One region of the Cryobacterium sp. TMT1-2-1 genome, then DNA from elsewhere that is predicted to be linked to it. Evidence: predicted binding sites of a transcription regulator. Region 1 holds the regulator's gene; the other holds the start of a gene.
What was found. The regulator HrcA, encoded in region 1, represses chaperone genes, less so after heat shock. The targets are predictions, from matches to a motif close to TTNGCACTCGNNNNNNNCGAGTGCNAA.
Positions count from the first base shown of each region.

Region 2: groES (co-chaperone GroES) is a predicted target of HrcA. The motif match lies at 2,028-2,054, and genes of this name have one in related genera.

Region 1 is NZ_SOHC01000053.1:9,384-21,200, forward strand. It holds gene E3T33_RS09400 (16S rRNA (uracil(1498)-N(3))-methyltransferase) at 1-285, opposite strand, end outside; gene dnaJ (molecular chaperone DnaJ) at 296-1,402, opposite strand; gene hrcA (heat-inducible transcriptional repressor HrcA) at 1,508-2,530, opposite strand; gene E3T33_RS09415 (DUF4870 domain-containing protein) at 2,738-3,196, shown strand; gene E3T33_RS09420 (DUF4870 domain-containing protein) at 3,275-3,646, shown strand; gene hemW (radical SAM family heme chaperone HemW) at 3,666-4,889, opposite strand; gene E3T33_RS09430 (DUF1990 domain-containing protein) at 4,896-5,543, opposite strand; gene lepA (translation elongation factor 4) at 5,548-7,401, opposite strand; gene E3T33_RS09440 (amidohydrolase) at 7,440-8,678, opposite strand; gene E3T33_RS09445 (sensor histidine kinase) at 8,757-10,031, shown strand; gene E3T33_RS09450 (response regulator transcription factor) at 10,028-10,654, shown strand; gene E3T33_RS09455 (alpha/beta fold hydrolase) at 10,654-11,433, shown strand; gene rpsT (30S ribosomal protein S20) at 11,553-11,816, shown strand.
Region 2 is NZ_SOHC01000057.1:126-11,942, forward strand. It holds partial or broken gene E3T33_RS15260 (DUF4190 domain-containing protein) at 1-291, shown strand, start outside; gene E3T33_RS09765 (hypothetical protein) at 359-769, shown strand; gene E3T33_RS09770 (class I SAM-dependent methyltransferase) at 809-1,999, opposite strand; gene groES (co-chaperone GroES) at 2,131-2,427, shown strand; gene rarD (EamA family transporter RarD) at 2,501-3,469, shown strand; gene E3T33_RS09785 (ABC transporter substrate-binding protein) at 3,518-4,249, shown strand; gene E3T33_RS09790 (ABC transporter substrate-binding protein) at 4,411-5,706, shown strand; gene E3T33_RS09795 (ABC transporter ATP-binding protein) at 6,195-6,965, opposite strand; gene E3T33_RS09800 (ABC transporter ATP-binding protein) at 6,952-7,863, opposite strand; gene E3T33_RS09805 (branched-chain amino acid ABC transporter permease) at 7,853-8,833, opposite strand; gene E3T33_RS09810 (branched-chain amino acid ABC transporter permease) at 8,848-10,113, opposite strand; gene guaB (IMP dehydrogenase) at 10,391-11,817, shown strand, end outside.

The sequences.
Region 1 (11,817 bases):
TTCGTCCCGGTCGCCCTTGGCGAGGGCCTGCACGAGCAGGATCCGGGGCCTGGCCGGCGGCGTCACCGTGTTCGTGTCGACGCGGAGGGACAGCTCGGTCGGCTCCGCCGTGACGACGGTGCCGCCGAGGATGAGCCCGGCGCCGTTGCCGAGGAGCAGCTGCTCGCCCGGCCGGATCCGGCTGACCGTGACGGCGTGCCTGGCTTCGCTGCCGCCCACGCGGACGACCGCGCCCGGGGCGCAGTCCTCTGCCCGGAGCGACTCGTCGAGAAAGAAATGCGCCATCAGGCGGCTTCTAGCCGAGGAACCGATCGCGCAGCTTCGCGAACAGTCCCTGCTGGAAGTGGCTGAGCGAGGGTGCGGGCACCTTGTGCCGGGCCGCGAACGCCTCGATCAGCTCGCGCTCCTTGTGGTCGAGCTTGGTCGGGGTGAGAACCTGCACGCCGATCCGGAGGTCGCCGCGGCCGTTTCCGCGCAGCTTGGTCACGCCGCGGTCCTTGATCGTGAGGATCTCCCCGCTTTGCACGCCGGGCCGCAACTGGACCTCGATGTCGCCGTCGAGCGCGGCGACCGTCGTGGTCGTGCCGAGGATCGCGGTGGTCATCGGGATGTCCAGGGTGCAGAGCAGGTCGTCACCGTCGCGGCTGAAGACGTCGTGGTGGCGCACCTTCATTTCGAGGTAGAGGTCGCCGTTGGGGCCGCCGGCCGGGCCGGCCTCGCCGCTGCCGGGCATCTGCAGGCGCAGGCCGGTGTCGACGCCGGCCGGGATGTCGATGGGGACCTTGCGGCGGGCACGCACGCGCCCCTGGCCCTGGCAGGTGACACACGGGGTGGCGATGATGGTGCCGTAGCCGCGGCAGGAGCCGCAGGGGCTCGACGTCATCACATTGCCGAGCAGGGACCGCACGGCCCGCTGGATGTTGCCGGTTCCGTGGCAGATGTCGCAGGTGACCGGGGCCGTTCCCGGCTGGCAGCAGGTGCCGCTGCAGGTGCCGCAGACCACGGCCGTGTCGACCTCGATGTCGCGGTGCGTGCCGAAGATGACCTCGTCGAGGTCGAGCTCGACCCGGAGCAGCGCGTCCTGGCCGCGTTCGCGGCGCGATCGGGGTCCGCGGCTCCCGCCGCCTCCGCCGCCGAAGAAGGTCTCGAAGATGTCGCCGAAGTTGCCGAATTGGCCGTTGTCGAATCCGCCGCCGCCCTGCCCGCCCCGGTCGTACTGCTGGCGCTGTTTCGCGTCGCTCAGCACGTCATAGGCGTGAGTGACCGACTTGAACCGCTCGGACGCGTCGGCCCCCGGGTTCACGTCGGGGTGCAACTGGCGGGCCAGGCGCCGGTAGGCCTTCTTGATCTCGTCGGTGGTGGCATCGCGGGCGACGCCGAGTACTTCGTAATGGTCAGCCAAAGCTGGCTCTCCTTGAATATCTTGGGGGTGAGGTTCTGGAAATGGTGAGGTTCTGGAAATGGTGAGGATCTGGCCGTGGGTTCGCGGGCGGTGCGGGTTCGGGACCTAGTTCTCGCCGAGGAGGCGGGACAGGTACCGGGCGACGGCTCGGACCGCGGCCATGTTGTTGGAGTAGTCCATGCGGGTCGGGCCGAGCACGCCCAGCCGGGCAAGGTCGCCGCCCGGCGAGGTATAGCCGCTCGTGAGCACGGACGTCTCGCCCAGTCCGAACGGCGCGTTCTCGCGCCCGATGCTCACCGAGACGCCGTGCTGGTCGGTGGCCATTTCGCCGAACAGGCGCAGCAGCACGACCTGTTCCTCGATGGCCTCGAGCACCGGGTAGATGCTGCCAGTGAAGTCATGTTCGGTGCGGACCAGGTTGGCCGCGCCGGCCATCACGAGCTTGTCGTGACGGTTCGCGCCGATCTGGTCGCCCAGGGTGGCGGTGATCGGGCCGACGACATCCTCGAGGTCCCGTGGGACCAGCCCTTCCGGGCCGGACAGCGCCGTTGCCGCCTCGCTCATGCTCAGGCCGGACACGGCGGAGTTGAGCCGGGCGCGCACATCGCCGAGCTGCTGTTCGTCGAGGGCGCGAGGCAGCTCGATCACTCTCTGTTCGACCCGGCCGGAGTCCGTGATGAGCACGGACAGGATGCGGGTGCCGCCCAGGGGAACGAGTTCGATGTGGCGCACCCTGGCGCGGGACAGGGACGGATACTGCACCAGGGCGACCTGGTGGGTGAGCTGGGAGAGCAGCCTGACGCTCCGGGCCAGAACCTCGTCGAGGTCGGCGGACTCGCCCAGGAAGGTCTCGATGGCCCCTCGCGCAGCCGCGGACAGCGGTCGCAGGTCGGCCAGGTGGTCGACGAAGACCCGGTAGCCCTTGTCGGTGGGGATGCGCCCGGACGAGGTGTGCGGGGCGACGATCAGCTCTTCCTCCTCGAGGAGGGCCATGTCGTTGCGGATCGTCGCGGCAGACACACCAAAGGAGTGCCGATCGACGATGGTCTTCGACCCGACAGGTTCCCGTGAAGCGACGTAGTCCTGCACGATGACCCGCAGGACCTCGAGGCTGCGATCAGATACCATGACGGGTCGCTTCCCTCTCCGCTCGTGCTGCCGTGTTCTCGTGGCATGTGGTTGGCGGTGTTGGCACTCGCCCTTCCTGAGTGCCAATCATACCGCGACCCGCACGGGATCACCCATTGCTACAAGCGGATCGGGGGCAGTAGCTTATGCATATCGGCGCGGGAATCCCCGGCAGCCGACGAGCACCATTCGCTGAAAGGCACCCCGATGAGCGATCCGAACGCCCAGATCCCCGACGACCCGTACCGCGGCCAGCGACCGCCCCAGGACCCCTACCGGGCCCCGTACCAGGGCCCCGCCCCGGTTCCGGCCGCCCCGCTCACCGAGGCCGACGACCGGCAGTGGGCCTCCTTCGCCCACCTCGGCGGCATCCTGAGTTTCTTCCCGTCCCTGCTCATCTGGCTGATCTTCAAGGATCGCGGCCGCTTCACGGCGGAGGAAGCCAAGGAAGCCCTCAATTTCCAGATCACCCTCGTCTTCGGCTACGTGGCGATCAACATCATCGCCAGCTTCCTGGCGTCGATCACCTTCGGGATCGGTGGGATCTTCGGGATTTTCTCCGTGGCGCTGTGGGTCGTGAGCCTGATCTTCTCCATCCTTGGCTTCCAGCAGGCCAAGGACGGACACCACTACCGTTACCCGTTCGCGGTTCGCCTGATCAAGTAGCCCGGCCGCTACTCTGGTGTCGGCGTGACCGCACCAGGGGCCGACCAGACCGTGCCGACCAGACCATAAGGAGTCCGAATGTCCTCAGCACCTCCCCCCTCGAACCAGTACCAGGCCCCGACCCCGATGAACCCGGCCGACGAGAAGCTCTGGGCGACGCTGATCCATATCGGCGGAATCCTCTTCGGCCCGCTGCCGGCGCTGATCGGCTACCTCGTGCTGAAGGACCGCGGCCCGTTCATCCGCGCGCACACGGCGACGGCCCTGAACTTCCAGATCACCCTGCTGATCGCCTACATCGTGGGCGGCGTCACCGCGATCCTCCTGATCGGCTTCCTCATCCTCGGCGCGGCGTGGATCCTCGCCATCGTCTTCGGAATCATGGCCGCGATGGCAGCCAACACGGGCCGGTACTACACCTACCCGCTCACAATCAAGTTCGTCAGCTAGGGATCGACTGCCGGCGCGGTCAGTCGGTCAGGCGCCGGACGACCGCGTCCGCCAGCAGCCGGCCCCGGAGGGTCAGTTCGATCGAGCCGCCGATCGCCGCCGCGCCGTCGATCAGCCCGTCGGCGATCAGCCCGGCGACCTCATGGCGTCCCTGCGGCGACAGCGACGCGACCGCAATGCCCTCCCGGATGCGGCTCCGCAGCAGCACCCGCTCAACCTCCCGGGTCGCGTCGTCGAGCGTCTCCCGGCCGGCCGCAGGCGAGAGCCCGGAGAGCACCCGGTCCGCGTAGGCGGCCGGGTGCTTGACGTTCCACCAGCGCACGCCGCCCATGTGGCTGTGTGCGCCGGGACCGACGCCCCACCAGTCCTGGCTGCGCCAGTAGGCGAGATTGTGGCGGGAACGGTGGGCGTCGTCCGTGGCCCAGTTGCTCACCTCGTACCAGGAGTACCCGGCGGCGGCGAGCAGTTCGTCGGCCAGCTCGTAGAAGTCCGCCTGCAGGTCTTCGTCGGGCTGGACGAGTTCCCCGCGCCGGATCTGCCGGGCGAGCTTGGTGCCCTCCTCGACGATCAGCGAGTACGCGCTCAGGTGGTCGGGGGCCTGTGCAATCGCGTGCTCCAGGCTGGCTCGCCAGTCGGCGAGGGTCTCCCCCGGCGTGCCGTAGATGAGGTCGAGGCTGACGTCGAGCCCGGCGTCCCTGGCCCAGCGCACGACGAGCGGCACCCGCTCGGGGTCGTGGGTGCGTTCGAGGGTGGCCAGCACGCGCGGCACGGCCGATTGCATGCCGAACGAAACCCGGGTGAAGCCGGCGCCGGCAAGGTGGGCCAGGTAGGCCTCGTCGACGGAGTCGGGGTTCGCCTCCGTGGTGACCTCGGCGCCCGCGGCGATGCCCCAGACGGACCTCACCGACGCAAGCATCCGGGCCAGGTGCTCGGCCGGCAGCAGCGTCGGGGTGCCGCCGCCGAAGAAGACGGTCGAGGCCTCGCGGGCCGGCAGCCCGGAGTCTGTCAGGATGCGGCCCGCCGCCTCGACCTCGAGGACGGCCTGGCTCGCGTAGTCGCTCTGCTTGACGCCGCGCAGCTCGGTCGCCGTGTACGTGTTGAAGTCGCAGTAGCCGCAGCGCACGCGGCAGAACGGCACGTGCAGGTAGACGCCGAAGTCGCGCTCCGGCGCGCCGACCGCCGCCCCGGCGGGCAGCAGGCCGTCCGCCGGGGCAGGGTCTCCGAGGGGCTGAGGACCGGCCATCGGCGCCTACGCCGCGCCGGCGGGGTGCAGGGCCCGGAGGTAGCTCCGGGTGAACCGCGCCTGCTGCATCCGCAGGATCGGCCAGACCAGGCGGTAGTACCAGGTGCTCGGGCGGGAGAAGGCCCTGACCGTCAGCCAGACGGAGTCGTCCTCGTGCCGGGCGACGACGAAGGATTCCTCGCCGCTTTCCGGGTGGCCCTTCATCGTGCCGTAGGCGAAGCCGACCCGGTCGACCTCGTCGATCACGTAGACCACGCGCACCGGCGCCGTCACGGTGAACGGACCGAAGGGAACCCTGAGCCGGGCCGTCATGCCGTTGATGATGTAGGGCGTGCCGTCGTCCGAGAAGGTCTCTTCGTTGTCCGATCCGTTCTGGTCGGCCGCAGCGGTGCCGTCGGCGTTGAACCGGAGGCCGGAGTACTGCACCCCGGTTCCGCTTTCCAGGTCGGTGACGCTCATGCCGCTGCCGCGCTGCACACCCCAGGTCATCAGCGACCGCGAGGCCAGGCGGAAGCGCTCTTCGCCGCTGCCGAGCCGCACGCTGCGCTCCTGCGGCCGGTGCCCCTGGGGCGGGTAGCGGAGCAGGTCGGGCGCGAGGGTGCCGCCGATGGCCCCGTAGGTGACGGCGGCGTCGGTGAAGGTTTCCCGGCGCATCCGGCTACTTCTTCTCTTTCTTGGGCGGTTCGTCGCCGGAGAGCGCCGCGATGAATGCCTCCTGCGGCACCTCGACCCGGCCGACCATCTTCATGCGCTTCTTGCCCTCTTTCTGCTTCTCGAGGAGCTTGCGCTTGCGGGAGATGTCGCCGCCGTAGCACTTGGCCAGCACGTCCTTGCGGATGGCGCTGATGCTCTCGCGGGCGATGATCCGGGCGCCGATCGCGGCCTGGATCGGCACGTCGAACTGCTGCCGCGGAATGAGCTTCCGCAACCGCCCGGTCATCAGCACGCCGTACTCGTAGGCCTTGTCGCGGTGCACGATCGCGCTGAACGCGTCGACCTGCTCGCCCTGGAGCAGGATGTCCACCTTGACCAGGTCTGCTTCCTGCGAGCCGATCGGCTCGTAGTCGAGCGAGCCGTAGCCGGCCGTGCGGCTCTTGAGGTTGTCGAAGAAGTCGAACACGATCTCGCCGAGGGGCATGGTGTAGCGGATCTCGACCCGGTCCTCGCCGAGGTAGTCCATGCCGAGGAGGGTGCCGCGGCGGCTCTGGCAGAGTTCCATGATCACGCCGACGTAGTCCTTGGGCGCCAGGATGGCCGCCTTGACGACTGGCTCCTCGACCTTCGCGATCTTCCCGTTCGGGAATTCGCTCGGGTTCGTCACCGTGACCGTCTTCTTGTCGTCGGTGGTGACCTCGTAGATCACGCTGGGCGCGGTCGTGATCAGGTCGAGGCCGAACTCCCGGTCGAGGCGTTCGGTGATGATCTCGAGGTGGAGCAGGCCGAGGAAGCCGCAGCGGAAACCGAAGCCGAGGGCCACGGATGTCTCCGGCTCGTAGACGAGGGACGCGTCGGAGAGCTTGAGCTTGTCGAGCGCTTCGCGCAGGGCCGGGTAGTCGCTGCCGTCGATCGGGTACAGCCCGGAGAAGACCATCGGCTTGGGCTCGGTGTAGCCGGGCAGGGCGACCGTCGCCGGCTTCACCGCGGTGGTGACCGTGTCGCCGACCTTGGACTGGCGCACGTCCTTCACGCCCGTGATCAGATAGCCGACCTCTCCGACGCCGAGTCCCTGGCTCTGGGTCGGCTCGGGCGAGCTGACGCCGATCTCGAGGATCTCGTGGGTGGCGCGGGTGGACATCATCTGGATTTTCTCGCGCGGGCCCAGCTTGCCGTCGATCATGCGCACGTAGGTGACCACGCCGCGGTAGCTGTCGTAGACCGAGTCGAAGATCATCGCGCGGGTGGGGGCATCCGGGTTTCCGACCGGGGCCGGGATGAGCCGGGTGGCCCGGTCGAGCAGTTCGCTCACGCCCACGCCGGTCTTGCCGGACACCCGCAGCACGTCGTCGGGGCTGCCGCCGATGAGGCTGGCCAGCTCCTTCGCGTATTTGTCGGGGTCGGCCGCCGGCAGGTCGATCTTGTTCAGCACCGGAATGATGGTGAGGTCGTTCTCGAGGGCGAGGTAGAGGTTCGCGAGGGTCTGCGCCTCGATGCCCTGGGCCGCGTCGACGAGCAGGATCGCGCCCTCGCAGGCGGCGAGGCTGCGGGAGACCTCGTAGGTGAAGTCGACGTGGCCGGGCGTGTCGATCATGTTCAGCGCGTAGGTCTGGCCCTCGAGCTCCCACGGCATCCGCACGGCCTGGCTCTTGATCGTGATGCCGCGCTCGCGCTCGATGTCCATCCGGTCGAGGTACTGCGCCCGCATGGAACGCTCGTCGACGACCCCGGTGATCTGCAGCATCCGGTCGGCCAGGGTCGACTTACCGTGGTCGATGTGGGCAATGATGCAGAAGTTACGGATGAACGCCGGCGGGGTGGCGGACGGTTCAAGCGCCTTGAGAGCTCTGGGTGACATGGTGCCCCAATTCTTTCATGCTCAGCGGCGCCGCAGGTCTACCCGCGCACAGCGAGCCGTTCGCTGCGCTCGACGACACGTCCGGCGCCGTCGGACCAGCGGTAGACCTCGACCCCGGAGATGAGCACGAGTTCGGCGCGGGAGTTGATGTCGAGCGGGTCGCCCGACCAGACCACGACATCCGCGTCGAGGCCCGGCGTGAGCGAACCGACGCGGTCCTGCAGGCGCATCATCGCGGCCGGGTTCACCGTGAGGGCCTCGAGCGCAACCCGCGCCGACAGGCCCTCCTTGACGGCGAACGACGCCTGGTGCACGAGGAAATTGATCGGGACGACGGGGTGGTCGGTGGTGATGGCCACCCGCACCCCGGCCGCGGCAAGCGCGACGAGGTTGCCGATCGCGCGGTCGCGGAGCTCGACCTTGGTGCGGGAGGTGAACAGCGGCCCGAAGATCACCGGGATGTCGCGCTCGGCGAGCACGTCGGCGAGCTTGTGCCCCTCGGTGCCGTGGTTGATCACCAGGCGGTAGCCGAACTCGTCGGCCAGGCGGAGTGCGGTGGCGATGTCGTCGTGGCGGTGCACGTGCTGGTCCCAGGCGAGCTCACCGGAGAGCACCCGGGCCAGGGCCTCCTTGCCGAGGTCACGGGTGAAGGGTTCGTTCTTCTCCGCGGCGGCGTCACGCGCCTCGGCGTAGTTGCGGGCCTCGACGAAGGCCCGGCGGATGATCAGGCTCACGCCCAACCGGGTGCTCGGGGTCTGCTTCTTGTCGCCGTAGACCCGCTTGGGGTTCTCGCCGAGGGCGGACTTGACGCTGACCGACTCGCTGATGACCTGCTCGTCGACGGTGCGGCCGCCCCAGCTCTTGATCGCGACCGTCTGCCCGCCGATCGGGTTGCCGGAGCCCGGCTTCACCACGATCGTCGTGACTCCCCCGGCCAGGGCGTCCCGGAATCCCTCATCGTCGATGTTGATCGCGTCGATGGCACGCACGCCGGCCGTGTTGGGGTCGGTCATCTCGTTGGTGTCGTTGCCGGCCCAGCCGTTGGCCTCCTCGTCGATGCCGACATGGCCGTGCGCCTCGATGAAGCCGGGCAACACCCACTTGCCGGCCGCGTCGATGATGACGGCGCCGCCCGGGATGGACAGGTCGGCGCCGACCGCGGAGATCAGTCCGTCCTCGATCAGCACGGTGCCCCGTTCGATCGGGTCGCCGGCGACCGGGACGACCCGGGCGTTGACGAGGGCGATCACGCGGGCGGAATTCAGCGGTGAAGTCATGACTCGACCCTAGCCACTCCCGACGGTCATCCCTTCGATGGATGCCCGGGAGCATCCGCTCTGGTTAGGCTGGGCGCAATGTCCAGCCCTGCCGCCCCGGGCCCAGTCGCCCCAGGCCCTGTCGCCACCCTGCCGTCCGCCAGCATCGGCGGCGGCCTGCCTTTGTCGGCGCTCACCCCGGTGTTCACCGGGCTGCGAATGGGACTCCACCTGCTGATCGCCGCGCTGACCGCCCTGGTCGTGGTGCGCGCCCTGTTCGGCGCCTGGCCCGACCCAGCTCTGATCGTCGGCCTGGCGGCCGTGTTCCTCGGCAGCTACTTCGGCGGCAGCTACCTCGCCCGCACGCGCCGGGAACGGTGGATCATCCCGGTCTGGCTGGGCCTGCTGCTCGTGGAGTGGCTCGGTCTCACCCTCCTGGCCCAGGACGCCGCGTACATCGTCTTCCCGCTGTTCTTCCTCCAGCTCCACGTGCTCCCCCTCCGCTGGGGCGTGCCGCTCGTCCTGGTCAGCGTGCTGCTGGCGGTGTGGGCGCTCAGCCGCAACCTCGGTTTCAGCGTGGGGGCCGCGCTCGGGCCGCTGGTCGGCGCCGGCGTGGCCGTCGCGATCGGGCTGGGCTACCGGGCTCTGCTGCGCGAGGCCGCCGAACGCCAGGCCCTGATCGGTGAGCTTCGGGGCGCCCAGGCCGACCTCGCCGCGACCGAACGCCAGGCGGGCATCCTGGCCGAGCGCGGACGGCTCGCCCGCGAGATCCACGACACGCTCGCCCAGGGCCTGTCCAGCATCCAGCTGCTGATCCATGCCGCCGAGCGCACGGTGACGGATGCCGCGGCGCTCGAGCACCTGCGCCTCGCCCGGGACACCGCGGCCGCGAATCTGCAGGAGACACGCCGGTTCATCCGCGAGCTCACTCCCCCGGCCCTGGACACCCAGACCCTCCCCGGCGCCCTCGCCCGCCTGGCCGACACCGTGACCCGCGAGGCCGCCGGGAGCAGGGAGGCGACGGCGGTGAGCCTGCACGTCACCGGGGAGCCGGTCGAGCTGCCCATGCGGCTCGAAGCCACCCTGCTGCGGATCGCCCAGGGCTCGCTGGCCAATGTGGTCCAGCACGCGGCGGCGACCCGCGCCGAGGTCACCCTCAGCTACATGAGCGACGAGGTCACGCTCGATGTCGTCGACAACGGGCGGGGCTTCACCGCGACGGAGCCCACGCCCGGGCTCCGCACCGAGTCGTTCGGGCTGGTCGCCATCCGGCAGCGGGTGGAGCAGCTCGGCGGAACGTTCGTGGTGGAGTCGCGCCCGGGGCGCGGGACAGCGGTCGCCGTGACCTTCCCGCTGGGCGAGGGTGCGGCGTGATCCGCCTCCTCCTGGCCGACGACCACCCGGTGGTGCGCGCTGGCCTGCGCGCCCTGTTCTCGGCCGAGGCAGACATGGACGTCGCGGCGGAGGCCGGCAGCGCGGAGGACGCGGTCGCGCTCGCCGCGGCGGGCGGCGTCGACGTGGTGCTGATGGACCTGCAGTTCACCGGAGCGCTGCAGGGAGCGGAGGCGACCCGGGCCGTGCGTTCGCGCCCGGGAGCGCCTCGCGTGCTCGTCCTGACCAACTACGACACGGATGCCGACATCCTGGGCGCAATCGAGGCCGGGGCCAGCGGCTACCTGCTCAAGGACGCCCCGCCGGCCGAGCTCATCGCGGCCGTCCGCGCTGCGGCGGCCGGGGAGAGCGCGCTCGCGCCCGCCGTCGCCTCGCGACTGGACACCCGCGCCCGGGTGCCGGAGACCCGGCTGTCGCTGCGGGAGGCCGAGGTGCTCACGCTCGTCGCGGCCGGGCGATCGAACCGCCAGATCGGCCAGGACCTGTTCCTCAGCGAGGCCACGGTCAAGTCCCACCTCGCGCACATCTTCGCCAAACTCGGGGTCGGCTCGCGCACCTCGGCCGTGGCAGCGGCCCGGGCCGCCGGAACCATCAGGAACAGCTGATGGCCGCCATCCCGATCCTGCTCGTGCACGGCATCCGCACCTCGGCCTCGATGTGGCGGCAGCAGGTGGAGCGGCTCCGAGACGACGGGCACTCCGTGCTCGCGATCGACCTGCCGGGCCACGGCGCGCTGCTCGGCGAGGAGTTCACAGTGGAGGGCGCGCTCCGCGAGATCGATACCGGCGTGACCGCACTCGGCGGCCGGGTGATGCTCGTCGGCCTGTCGCTCGGCGGCTACTACGCGATCGCCTACGCCGGCGCGCACCCCGAGCGGGTGGCCGGGCTCGTGGCGGCCGGCTGCTCCACGGTGCCGGGAGGACCGGGACTGGCGGCATACCGCGGCCTGGCCAGGGGCATCCGCCTGCTGCCCGACCGCGGGCTCTGGCTGCACACGACGATGGTGCGCGCCCTGGTTCCCCGCCAGGGTGCGCACGACGTGCTCGCCGGGGGCGTGGCCCTGGACGTCATGGATGCCGGGCTGCGCGCCACCGGGACTCTCCGGCCGCTGGCGAGCCTGGCCGCCTACCCGGGGCCGGTGTGGTTGGTGAATGGGGCTCTGGACCAGTTCCGCCTGAACGAACGGCGCTTCCTCGCGGCCTGCCGTCGTGGACGCCTCGTGATCGTGCCGGGCGCGACCCACCTGGTGAGCCTCGCGCAACCGCAGCGCTTCACCGCGGTGCTCCGCCGGGTGGCCGCCGAGCTGTCGGCGGGCTTCCCGGCCGAGGAAGCGGGCGGGGAGCCGGGTGGGGAGCCGGGGCCGATTGTCGGGCCGGGCCAATAGCTGGTATCGTTTCCTGTTGGCTTGCGTGTTGGGTCCCACCCCACACGATTTTCGCCGCGAAGCGCCCTCTACCGCTGAGTGGCATGTCCGTAAAAGAATCTAAACGAAAGCGTGCAAACGTGGCAAACATCAAGTCGCAGATCAAGCGCATCCTCACCAACAAGAAGTCCCAGGAGCGCAACAAGGCGGTCAAGAGCGAGTTCAAGACCGCTATCCGCATCGCGCGCGCCGCGATCACCTCCGGTGACAAGGACAAGGCCGTCGCCAGCCTCGCCGTCGCTTCGAAGAAGCTCGACAAGGCCGTCAGCAAGGGCGTCATCCACAGCAACCAGGCCGCGAACAAGAAGTCCGCGCTCGCGAAGTCGGTTTCCGCCCTCAAGTAGT
Region 2 (11,817 bases), on a different contig from region 1:
AAGCCGCCGATCCTGAGCGTCCTGTCACTCGTCGCCGGCGTCATCGGCATCGTCGGGTCGCCCATCGCGTTCATTCCCTTCGTGGGTGGAGTCCTGGGCCTGTTCTTCCCTGCGGGAGCCATTGTTCTTGGCTTCCTGGGCAAGTCCAGGGAACCCCGGGCCAGGGGCCTCTGGCTGACCGGCATCATCACCGGCATCGTCGGAGTCGCCGTGGCCCTGCTCAGCCTGGTGCTCTGGGGAATCTTCTTCGCGGGCTACCAGCCGGGCACGCTGCCCGCACCTCAGTACTGATCGCACAATCACCGACGGTGGGCGCCGTCGCCTCGGCGGCGCGCACCTGGCTTTCTAAGGAACCGACATGACCGGGCAGGACCGCGACCTCAGGTCGCCGGAGGACTTCCGCCTCGATCTGACCCGCCCGCCGGTGCAGGTCGAGGGCGAGCTCGCCTGGGAGTCCACGATGACGGCACCCACCGAATGGGTGCCCCGCGTGTACACCGAGGACGAGATCCACACGGTGGTCAACCGGCGCGGTTTCTCGATCGCGTCGTTCGTGTGCGGGCTCCTGGGGCTGCTGCTCGGCATCTTCGGCATCTGGGGTGCCACCTTCGCCCTCGCCGCCGTCATTCTGGCCCTGGTGGGTCGGAGCCTGGAGTGCCGGGCGAAGACCTGGTGGGTTTCCGGACTCGTGGCCGGAGTGGCCGGGCTGGCCATCGCGGTCGGCTGGATCGTCTACATCACCCAGGTGCTGCTTCCGGCGCTGGCCTGAGGGACGCCGGGCCGGGACCGCCGGACGGGCGAAGTCCCGCTAACGAACGCGTTCCACCAGCAGGGCGACCCGGTGCCCGCCGGCGCGGGTCATCACGAGGGTTCCCGACTCGGGGCCCTTCAGGCGCAGGCGCGCGCGCAGGGTCGCGGGGTCGACATCCACCCCGCGCTTCTTGATCTCCAGCGTCCCGATGCGACGCTCCTGCAGGGCCAGGCGCAGCTTCTTCTCGTCGACCGGCAGTGATTCCAGCACGCGGAAGGCCGAGGCGAACGGGGTCGGCTGCAGGGCAGCGGAGGTCAGGTAGGCGATTCCCTCGCTCAGCATGTGCGCATCGAGGGAGCGGGCGAGGTCGCCGATCAGGCGAGCGCGGATGACCGCACCATCGGGCTCGTACAGGTAGTTGCCGAGTGGGCCGACCCCGACGTCTTCACTGTCGGCGGGGGCGGTCAGCTCCGCGACACCGTCGGGGCCGAGCAGCAGGGCCGAGCGGCGGATCCCGTCCCGGGCCAGGACGCCGAACCACAGGCCCATTTCGACCAGCTTGCCGTCGACGGAGACCCATTGCGCCTCGGCGGCGGCCGGGATGAGGTCGCGGTCGTGGCCGGGACCCAGCTTGACGCCGATGGGCAGGCGCTCGGCCAGGCCGAAGACCCAGTCGAGCGAGGGGGAGTAGTCCTCCGGCCTGGTCAGCCGCGAGGTGTTCGTGTGTCCGGCCGTGCGCCGGGCCGGGTCGAGCCAGGCCGCGTCGAAGTCGTCGAGGTCGATGCTCTCCGCCTCGGCGTTGAGCACGGTCGCGCTCGGGAACGGGGCCAGGTTGTAGCTGGCGACCGCGGCGGTGACCTCGTCGGCGTCGACGGCCGTCACCGTGAGCTCCATCGCCGCCATCGCCATCGCATCCCCGCCGATCCCGCAGCCGAGGTCGACGACCCGGTGGGTGCCGGCGGCGACGAACCGGCCGGCGTGCAGCGCGGCGACCCGGAACCGGGTGGCCTGTTCCAGCCCGGCCTCGGTGAAGAGCATCCGCCCGGCGAACTCGCCGAACTTGGCTTCGGCCCTGGCGCGGAGCCGGGACTGGCTCAGCACCGCGGCGACCAGGCCCGGCGGGTGGCCGGCCTTGCGCAGGTCGCTCACCATCCGCACGACATCGACCGTCGATTCATACGGCGGCAACGAGTCCAACAGGCGCAAACCCTCGGGCGACAACAGCTCGACGAGCTCAGAGCGATCCATCCCGCAAACCTACCAAGCCCGCCCGTGTCTGGCACTCACGTTGCGTGAGTGCCAGATGCGCCCTAAACTCGTTTTTAGCACTCTCGCTGTGAGTCTGCTAACCCAAAACTTCGTTAAGAAAGAGGTCAACCGTGTCGGTCTCCATCAAGCCGCTCGAGGATCGCATCGTCATCAAGCAGGTCGACGCAGAGCAGACCACCGCGTCAGGTCTGGTCATTCCTGACACCGCCAAGGAAAAGCCCCAGGAGGGTGAAGTTGTCGCAGTCGGCCCCGGCCGCATTGACGACAACGGCAACCGCATCCCGCTCGACGTCGCCGTCGGCGACAAGGTGATCTACTCCAAGTACGGCGGAACCGAGGTCAAGTTCGGCGGCGAGGACCTCCTCGTCCTGTCCGCCCGCGACGTGCTCGCGGTCGTCGTTCGCTAGTCACCCCCCGCGTTATCGTTGAATCCCGGATGGCATCGCCATCCGGGATTCTTCACGTTCGGAGGGATACGCGATGGATAACGAGCCGACACGGACCGCTGCGCCGAAAGGTGGGCGCACCGGGCGCGCGCCGCGCAGCGACCAGAGCACCGGCCTGATTTTCGCGGTCCTCGCCTACTCCCTCTGGGGGCTTCTTCCCCTCTACTTCATCCTGCTCGTGCCGACGTCGGCGTTCGAGGTCGTTGCCTGGCGGGTGCTGTTCTCGCTCGTCTTCTGCGCGCTCATCATCACCGTCACCCGGCAATGGCGCTCGCTCGTCGGCCTGCTGCGGAGGCCCCGCGTCGTCTGGACGATGGGACTCGCCGGCCTGCTCATCTTCATCAACTGGCAGACGTATGTCTTCGCCGCGCTCAGCGGCCACGTGGTCGAGGCGGCGCTGGGGTACTTCATCAACCCGATCGTGACGGTCGTCCTCGGCGTGCTCGTGCTGCAGGAGCGGCTCAGGCGCCTCCAATGGGTGGCCGTCGGCGTCAGCCTGCTCGCCGTGGTCGTGCTCACCATCGGGTACGGCCGGCTGCCCTGGATCTCGCTCGTGCTGGCGTTCTCCTTCGGCTTTTACGGCCTGATCAAGAAGCGCGTCGGCGGCGACGTCGATGCCGTCGCTGGGCTCACCCTGGAGACGGCCTGGCTCGCTCCGATCGCGGTCATCCAGCTGGTGGTGGTCGGCATGATGTCCGGCCTCACCTTCGGCACGGTCTCGCCGTGGCACACGTTCGGCCTCGTCGCATCCGGGGTCGTCACCGCCGTGCCCCTGCTCTTCTTCGCCGCGGCCGCCCGACGCCTGCCGCTGAGCTACCTGGGGCTGATCCAGAACTTCGCGCCGCTCCTGCAGTTCCTCGTCGGCGTGGTCATCCTGCGCGAACCGATGCCCACCGAGCGCTGGGCCGGCTTCGGGCTGGTCTGGCTCGCGCTGCTCATCCTGACCGTCGACATGATCGCCACGGGCCGCGCACCGCGCCGGGCATCCCTCGAGCCTGCCTGAGTGGACGGTACGCTCGAAGGCGTACCCCGCTGTGAAAGGACACACCAGATGACGTACCGCGCCTTCCCCGTCGTCATCGCCGGGGCCCTAGCCCTGGTCGTCGGCCTGACCGGATGCACCGCCCCCGAGGCCCCGAAGACCCCGAAGCCGACTCCGTCCGCGACGGCACTGCCGGTGCCCGCCCCGTCGGGTGACGGCATCCTGCGCCTGGGAACCATGTTCCCGATGACCGGCGATGCCGCGGCAACGGGAAAGGCCCAGGTCGCCGGGACGGAGGTCGCCCTGCGGGAGATCACCGAGCAGGGCGGGGTTCTGGGCAAGCCGCTTGAGCTGGTCCACCGCAACTCGGCGGGCGACCTCGATGTCGCCCTGACCAACCTCATCGCCCGCAAGGTCGACGTGGTGCTCTGGGATCCCGCCGTGAAGGTGCCCGAGGCGGCGGTGGCGGCCCTCGAGGCGGCGGACATCCCGATCCTTCCGCTCGGCGACTTCATGCACGATGGAAAGCCCATCGCCCCGGGCAACCCGTTCGCGAAGCGGCTTCGCTCGGCCGACCCGGGGCTGACCGGCTTTGTTGGCGGGGCGGAGGCCTTTGACGGCGTCGTCACGGCCGCGCTCGCCGCGACCGTCGCCGGCGACGACGGGGGACCGTCCGTCGCCTCGAGGCTCGATTTCGTCGCATCCGGGCCGACGGCCTGCACGTCCTGGGGCGAATGCCTCGCTGCACTCGCGGACAAGCAGGAGATTCGCTTTGTCGGCGCGACGGGGGAGCGTTCGTAACGATTTGATGCGTATTGATCGTTTTTCGTAACGATTTGGGACGGTTTGCTCAACTTGGAGCCGATTTCCTTGTTTACCCGCAGGTGCTATGCCTACTGTGACAGAACGGCAGCCACTCGGCTGCCGTGATGTATGACTTTTCCTACTACCAAGGAGCAAAATTGAGCGTACTCGCGAAGGCTTCGGCCTCCCGCTCAGTCCGGGCCGTCGTCACTGGTATCGCCATGGTCGGCGTCAGTGCACTTCTGCTCACCGGCTGCAGCGGCACCGCCGCAGAACCCGCCGGTGACAAGGCCCCCGCTGCGAGCGGTGACGCCAAGACGGTCAAGGCCGGCGACCGCGATCTCACCCTGAAGATCGGCACGATTCTTCCCCAGAGTGGCGCCCTGGCCTTCCTCGGCCCGCCCGAAGAAGCCGGCGTGCAGCTGGCCGTGAACGACATCAACGACGCGAACCTCGGGATGAAGGTCGAAGCCGTCTTCCGTGACTCGGGCGACACCACGACCGACACCGCGACCGTTTCCGTGACCGACCTGCTCTCGCAGGATGTCTCGGCCATCGTCGGTGCGGCATCCTCGGGTGTGTCCAAGACCGTGATCGACCAGATCGTCGCCGCTGGCGTCGTTCAGTTCTCCCCGGCCAACACCTCGCCGGACTTCACCGAGTACGCCGACAAGAACCTCTACTGGCGCACGGCTCCCTCCGACCTGCTGCAGGGCGAGGTTCTGGGCAACCAGATCGCCGAAGACGGCAACAGCACCCTCGGCATGATCGTGCTGAACGACGCCTACGGGACCGGCCTGGCCGCATCCCTCAAGGAGACGTTCGAAAGCGCCGGCGGCGAGGTCGTCGCGGAGGAGCTCTTCAACGAGGGTGACTCCAACTTCGCGGCGCAGATCTCCGCAGTGACCGCGGCCAACCCGGATGCGATCGCCCTGATCACGTTCGACCAGGCCAAGATCATCATCCCGGCGCTCGTCGGAACCGGCTACCCGGGCGACAAGCTCTACCTGGTTGACGGAAACCTCGCCGACTACAGCAAGGACTTCGCCCCCGGTCTCATCGCAGGCTCGAAGGGCACCCTGCCCGGCCTCGACGTCGGAACCCTCGGCGACTTCACCGAGCGCCTGCTCGAGGTCGACCCGACGCTGAAGGACTTCAGCTACGCGGCTGAGTCCTACGACTCCGTCATGCTCATCGCCCTGGCCGCTTACGCAGCCAACGATGTCTCGGGCGCCAAGATCGCTGACTTCCTCCGCCAGGTTTCCGGTGGCGAGGGTGAAGGCGAGAAGGTCTCCGACTTCAAGGCAGCCGCCAAGGCTCTCGCAGACGGCAAGCAGGTCAACTACGACGGCTTCTCCGGCCCGGTCACGTTCGACGAGAACGGCGACCCGACCGAGGCGACCATCGGTGTCTACGAGTACAAGGCTGACAACACATACAAGCGCATCAACTAGTCACTGACCTGCCGGTCACTGGCTGAGCAGTACTGACGCAAAAGGGCCCCGACTCCGGTCGGGGCCCTTTTGCGTTGCTCGCACGCGACGCGGGGCGTCGCGAAAGGCGGCAGCCGTCCCCTCGGCAGCCTGCGCGCCCTCGCGCCCTTTGCCCGCCCTTCGCCCCGTGCGCCCTTCGCCCCGTGCGCCCCCGCCCGTGCGCCCCCGCCCGTGCGCCCCCGCACGTGTCGCCGACTTTGACCGTTCCGGTCGAGTTGCCCTGGCGTGCCGGGCAACTCGACCGGACGTGTCAATCTCGGCGAAGATTGCGCCGAGACTCGCCGTTTCTGCCCAGTGTCGCCGGTGCAGCGGCGACTCTCGGCACAATCGGCGACTCTCGCGGCGGGCGGCCGCGGCGGGCGGTGACGCGCGCGGGGCGACACGCGGAAGCGGCGCCCGGGGAACCCGGACGCCGCTTCAGAGCGGCCGCAGGCGGCCGCGGGGTGGTGCTACTCGTCCTGGCCGAGGGTTCCCAGGTAGAGGCCGATCACCTTGGGGTCGTTCAGCAGTTCGCGTCCGGTGCCGGTGTAGGCATCGCGGCCCTGGTCGAGCACGTAGCCGCGGTCGCAGATCTGCAGGCAGCGGCGGGCGTTCTGCTCGACCATGATCGTGGTCACGCCGGCCTTGTTGATCTCCTTCACGCGCAGGAACGCCTCATCCTGGCGCACCGGCGACAGCCCCGCGGACGGCTCGTCCAGGAGCATCACGTGCGGGCCCATCATCAGTGCGCGCGACATCGCGACCATCTGCCGCTCGCCGCCGGAGAGCGAGCCGGCCCGCTGCGACAGGCGCTTCTTCAGCTCCGGGAAGATCTCCGTCACGAACTCAAGCCGTTCCGCGAGCCCCTTGGGCTTCTGGAACATGCCCATCTCGAGGTTCTCCAGGATGGAGAGCGTCGGGAACACGTTGTTCGTCTGCGGAACGAAGCCGACGCCCTTGGAGACGAGTTTGTTCGCCTTGAGGTTGGTGATGTTCTCACCGCGCAGCATGACCTCGCCCTCACGTACCTTGACCTGGCCGAAGATGGACTTCAGCAGCGTCGACTTGCCGGCGCCGTTCGGGCCGATGATGCCGATAAGTTCGCCCTCGTAGGCGGTGAGCGAGCACGAGTTCAGGATGTTCACACCGGGCACGTACCCGGCCGTCACGTTCCTGACCTCGACGACCGCGGCCCTGGTCTCGGTCTGCGCCGGTGCGGACATCGGGCTAGAGTTTGTCATCGAGCAGCTCCTTAATGGCTTCCACGTGCTCCGTGTCAGCGCCGAGGTCTTCATCGTGGTGCTGGCCGAGATACGCGTCGATCACGGCCTGGTTCTTCATGACCTCGTGCGGGTCGCCTTCTGCGACGACGCGGCCTTCGGCCATGACCACGACCCAGTCGGCGATGTGGCGCACCATCTGCATGTCGTGCTCGACGAAGAGCACGGTCATGCCCTCCGCCTTGAGGTTGAGGATGTGGTCGAGCAGCGACTGGGTCAGCGCCGGGTTCACGCCGGCCATGGGCTCATCGAGCATGACCAGGGTCGGGTCGCTCATCAGGGCCCGCGCCATCTCGAGGAGCTTGCGCTGCCCGCCGGAGAGGCTGGCCGCGTAGTCGTCCTTCTTCTCGTCGAGCTTGAACCGGGCAAGGAGATCGAGGGCCTTGGCCTCGTTCTCCTCCTCCTGCTTGCGCCAGAGGAACGGCAGCAGGGCCCGGAACAGGTTCTCCCCGATCTGGCCCTTGGCGCCGAGTTTCATGTTGTCCATGACGGTGAGCAGGCTGAGCGCCTTCGTCAGCTGGAAGGTGCGGATCTGGCCCATCCGGGCGACCCGGTAGGCCGGCATGCCGGCCAGCGACTTTCCCTCGAAGGTCCAGGATCCGGTGTCCGGCTTGTCGAAGCCGGTGAGCAGGTTGAACAGGGTGGTCTTGCCGGCCCCGTTCGGCCCGATCAGGGCGGTGATGGCGCCGCGGGGGATCTCGAGGTGGTCGACATCCACCGCCTTGAGGCCGCCGAAGGTGCGGCTGACGCCCTCGGCGACGAGGATCGGGTCGCGCTTCTTGCAGCCGGGTTCGGCGGCCCCGATGTGGAGGTCGGTCGACTTGACGGGCTTGCCGTTGGGGACGGTGTTAGTGGACAAAGGCCAACTCCTTCTTATTTCCGAAGATGCCCTGGGGTCTGAAGATGACGATGAGCATGATCGCGACGCCGACGAGGATGAAGCGCAACTGCCCGGCCTGGACGTTCGTCATGAACGGCAGCCAGCCCGCCTCGACCGCGCGGGCGATGAACCCGGAGAAGAAGGAGAGCAGCACCCAGAAGATCATCGAGCCGATGATCGGGCCCAGGATCGTCGCCGCCCCGCCGAGCAGCAGGATCGCGTAGATGAAGAAGGTCAGCGACGTCTGGTAGTTCGACGGCACGACCGCACGGGGCAGAGCGAAGATCATTCCGGCCATGGTTCCGAAGACACCACCGAGAATGAGCGACTGCATCTTGTAGGCGTAGACGTTCTTGCCGAGCGCACGCACGGCATCCTCGTCTTCACGGATGCCCTTGATCACGCGTCCCCACGGGCTCCGCATGACCTGCCAGATGAACAGGGCGACAAGCACCACGACCGACCAGGCCACGATGCGCAGCCACCAGTCGTAGGCGTTGTTCTCGAACGGCCCGAAGCCGTACGTGCCTTCGGGGATCGGGTTCAGGGCCGCGAAGCCGAGCTTGTAGCCGCTCAGCCCGTTGGCCGAGCCGGTGACCGAGGCGAAGCTGTTCGTCGTGAACAGCAGCCTCACGATCTCGGCCGCCGCGATCGTGACGATGGCCAGGTAGTCCGCCCGCAGTCGCAGCGTCGGGATACCGAGGATCAGGGCGAAGACGACGGATGCGCCGATCCCGACCAGCACGGCGCCCCAGACGGGGAAGCCGAAGGTCAGGATCGAGATCGCGTAGCCGTACGCGCCGAGGGCCATGAACCCGGCCTGCCCGAAGTTCAGGAGGCCGGTGTAGCCGAAGTGGACCGCAAGGCCCAGCGCGGCGAGGGCGTATGCAGCGGTGGTCGGGCTGATCAGCTCGACGGCTGCGTTGCTAAAGATTGCTCCCCAGTCGATCATCGGATGCCCTTCTAGCCAATTCTCTCTTTGCGACCCAGGATGCCTTGCGGCCGAAGCAGCAGCACCAGGATCAACACGACAAGTGCGCCGACGTACTTCATGTCGGACGGGATCCACAGCGTGGAGAGCTCAACGAACAAGCCGACGATGATCGAACCGATCAACGCTCCGAACGCGGTGCCGAGGCCACCCAGGGTGACGGCGGCGAAGACGAGCAGCAGGATCTGGAAACCCATGTCCCAGCTCACGCCGGGGCGGAAGTACGCCCAGAGCACGCCGCTCAGGCCGGCGAGCGCACCGCCGACGATCCAGACGATCCGGATGACGCCGTCGACGTCGATGCCGCTCGCCGAGGCGAGGCTGGGGTTGTCGGAGACGGCTCGGGTTGCCTTGCCGAGGCGGGTGCGCAGCAGGAAGTACGAGACGGCCAGGAGCACGACGATGCTGATCCCCATGCTGGCGAGGTCGATCGGCGAGATGCGGACCGCACCGAACTTAAGGTCGGCCTGGCCGGCGCCGGGGAGCTGGCTCGTGGAGCCGCCGATGAAGTACTGGTAGGTGTAGCGCATCGCCAGGGACAGGCCGATGCTCACGATCATCAGCTGGACGAGCCCCACCCCCTTGCGGCGGAGGGGTTTCCAGATCGTCGCGTCGAGGCCCCAGCCGAGCGCGCCGCTGAGCACGATGGCGAGGATGATGGCGAGCCAGATCGGCAGGCCCAGCCCCGAGAACGCGAGGGTCATCAGGGCGCCGAAGGTGATCATCTCCGAGTGGGCGAAGTTGCTCAGCCCGGTCGTGCCGAAGATCAGTGAGAGGCCGATGGCGGCGAGCGCGAGCAGCAGGCCGAAGTTCAGGCCGTTGACGAACTGGCTGAGGAACTGGTCGAAGAACGGCACCGTGGTCCGGACGCCCTCACCGAGGAAGAAGTTCACCGACTTCACCTTGGTGAGGCCGAATTCGGCCGTGAGTTCCGCGCCGCCCTTGGCCACGACGACACCATCGGGGAGCGTCTCCTCGTCGAGGATGACCTTGTAGGTGCCCTTCTCCGGGACCCCGATCTTCCACTTGCCGTCGACGCCGGTCTCGACCTCGGCTTCGTAGCCGCCGCCCGTCACGGTGATGAGCACTCCGTCGAGCGGTTCGCCGTCGAACTGCGCGTTACCGGTGAGCACGTAGTCGTACTTGTCGGTATTGATCTCATCCGCATGCGCCGGACTGATGGCGAGGGTCGACAGCGTCAGGGCCGCAAGCAGCACACCGAAGAAGACCACCAACATCCGGGGTGAGAATCTGTGGGCTATACCAGTGGAATTCACTGCACCTCCATGTGGCGCCGGCCCGGCTTGTGGCCGAGCGGACCTCGGGTTTTTCCTGCAACAACTTTGTTGACAGTACCTAGAGATTATGTCGTATTTGTTTCGCGGCCCGCTTCGCCGTGGATTGGGGCCGCGGAATGCCGGGGCCGCATTCTCGCTTAACATTGAAGAACCGGTCCAGTCCCGCTGATCCCCGGACATTTCTTCCGCACGCTTCCGCCACACGCAAAGGGGTTTCATGGATCAGCCAGATCCGTTCGGATTCACCGGACTCACCTACGACGACGTGCTGCTCCTGCCGGGGCACACCGACGTCATTCCCAGTGAGGCCGAGACGACGTCCCGGCTGACGCGCCGGATCTCCGTCGCAACCCCGCTCATCTCCAGTGCGATGGACACCGTCACCGAGACCCGGATGGCCGTCGCGATGGCCCGTCAGGGCGGGCTCGGTGTGCTGCACCGCAACCTCTCCATCGGCGACCAGGCCGAGCAGGTCGACCTGGTCAAGCGCAGCGAATCCGGCATGATTACCAATCCGGTAACAACTTCGCCCGACACCACCGTCGCGGAGGTTGACGCGCTCTGCGGCCAGTTCCGGATCAGCGGCCTGCCGGTCGTCGACTCCGACGGCGTGCTGGTGGGCATCATCACCAACCGGGACATGCGTTTCATCTCCGAAACCCAGAAGCACACGACCCTGGTCCGTGAGGTGATGACGAGGTCGCCCCTGATCACCGGCAAGGTCGGCATGCGCCCCGAGGACGCAGTGGCCATCTTCGCCAGGCACAAGATCGAGAAGCTGCCCCTCGTCGACGGCGGCGGCAAGCTCACCGGCCTGATCACGGTCAAGGACTTCGACAAGTCCGAGGAGTACCCGCACGCCACCAAGGACGAGGCCGGCCGGCTGCGCGTGGGCGCGGCCATCGGATTCTTCGGCGACGCCTGGCGCCGGGCGACCGCGCTGCTCGAGGTGGGCGTCGACGTGCTCGTCGTGGACACGGCCAACGGCGACAGTGCCGGCGTGCTCGAGATCATCCGCAAGCTCAAGTCCGACCCGGCGTTCGCCGCGGTCGACGTGATCGGCGGCAACGTGGCGACCCGCTCCGGCGCCCAGGCGCTCATCGACGCGGGAGCGGACGCGATCAAGGTCGGCGTCGGCCCGGGCTCCATCTGCACCACGCGCATCGTCGCGGGCGTCGGCGTGCCGCAGATCACCGCGGTCTACCAGGCGTCACTGGCCGCCCGTGAGGCCGGCATCCCCGTGATCGCCGACGGCGGGCTCCAGTACTCCGGCGACATCGCCAAGGCCCTCGTGGCCGGAGCGGACACCGTGATGCTCGGCTCGCTTCTGGCCGGCTGCGACGAAAGCCCCGGGGAACTGGTCTTCGTCAACGGCAAGCAGTTCAAGACCTACCGGGGCATGGGCTCGCTCGGCGCCCTGCAGTCGAGGGGCACGAAGACCTCGTATTCCAAGGACCGCTACTTCCAGTCGGATGTCCCCTCCGACGACAAGCTCATCCCCGAAGGCATCGAGGGCCAGGTGCCGTACCGCGGGCCGGTGTCGGCGGTGGCGTACCAGCTCATCGGCGGGTTGCGCCAGTCGATGTTCTATGTCGGCGCGCGCACCATCGATGAGCTCAAGCAGAAGGGCAAGTTCGTGCGCAT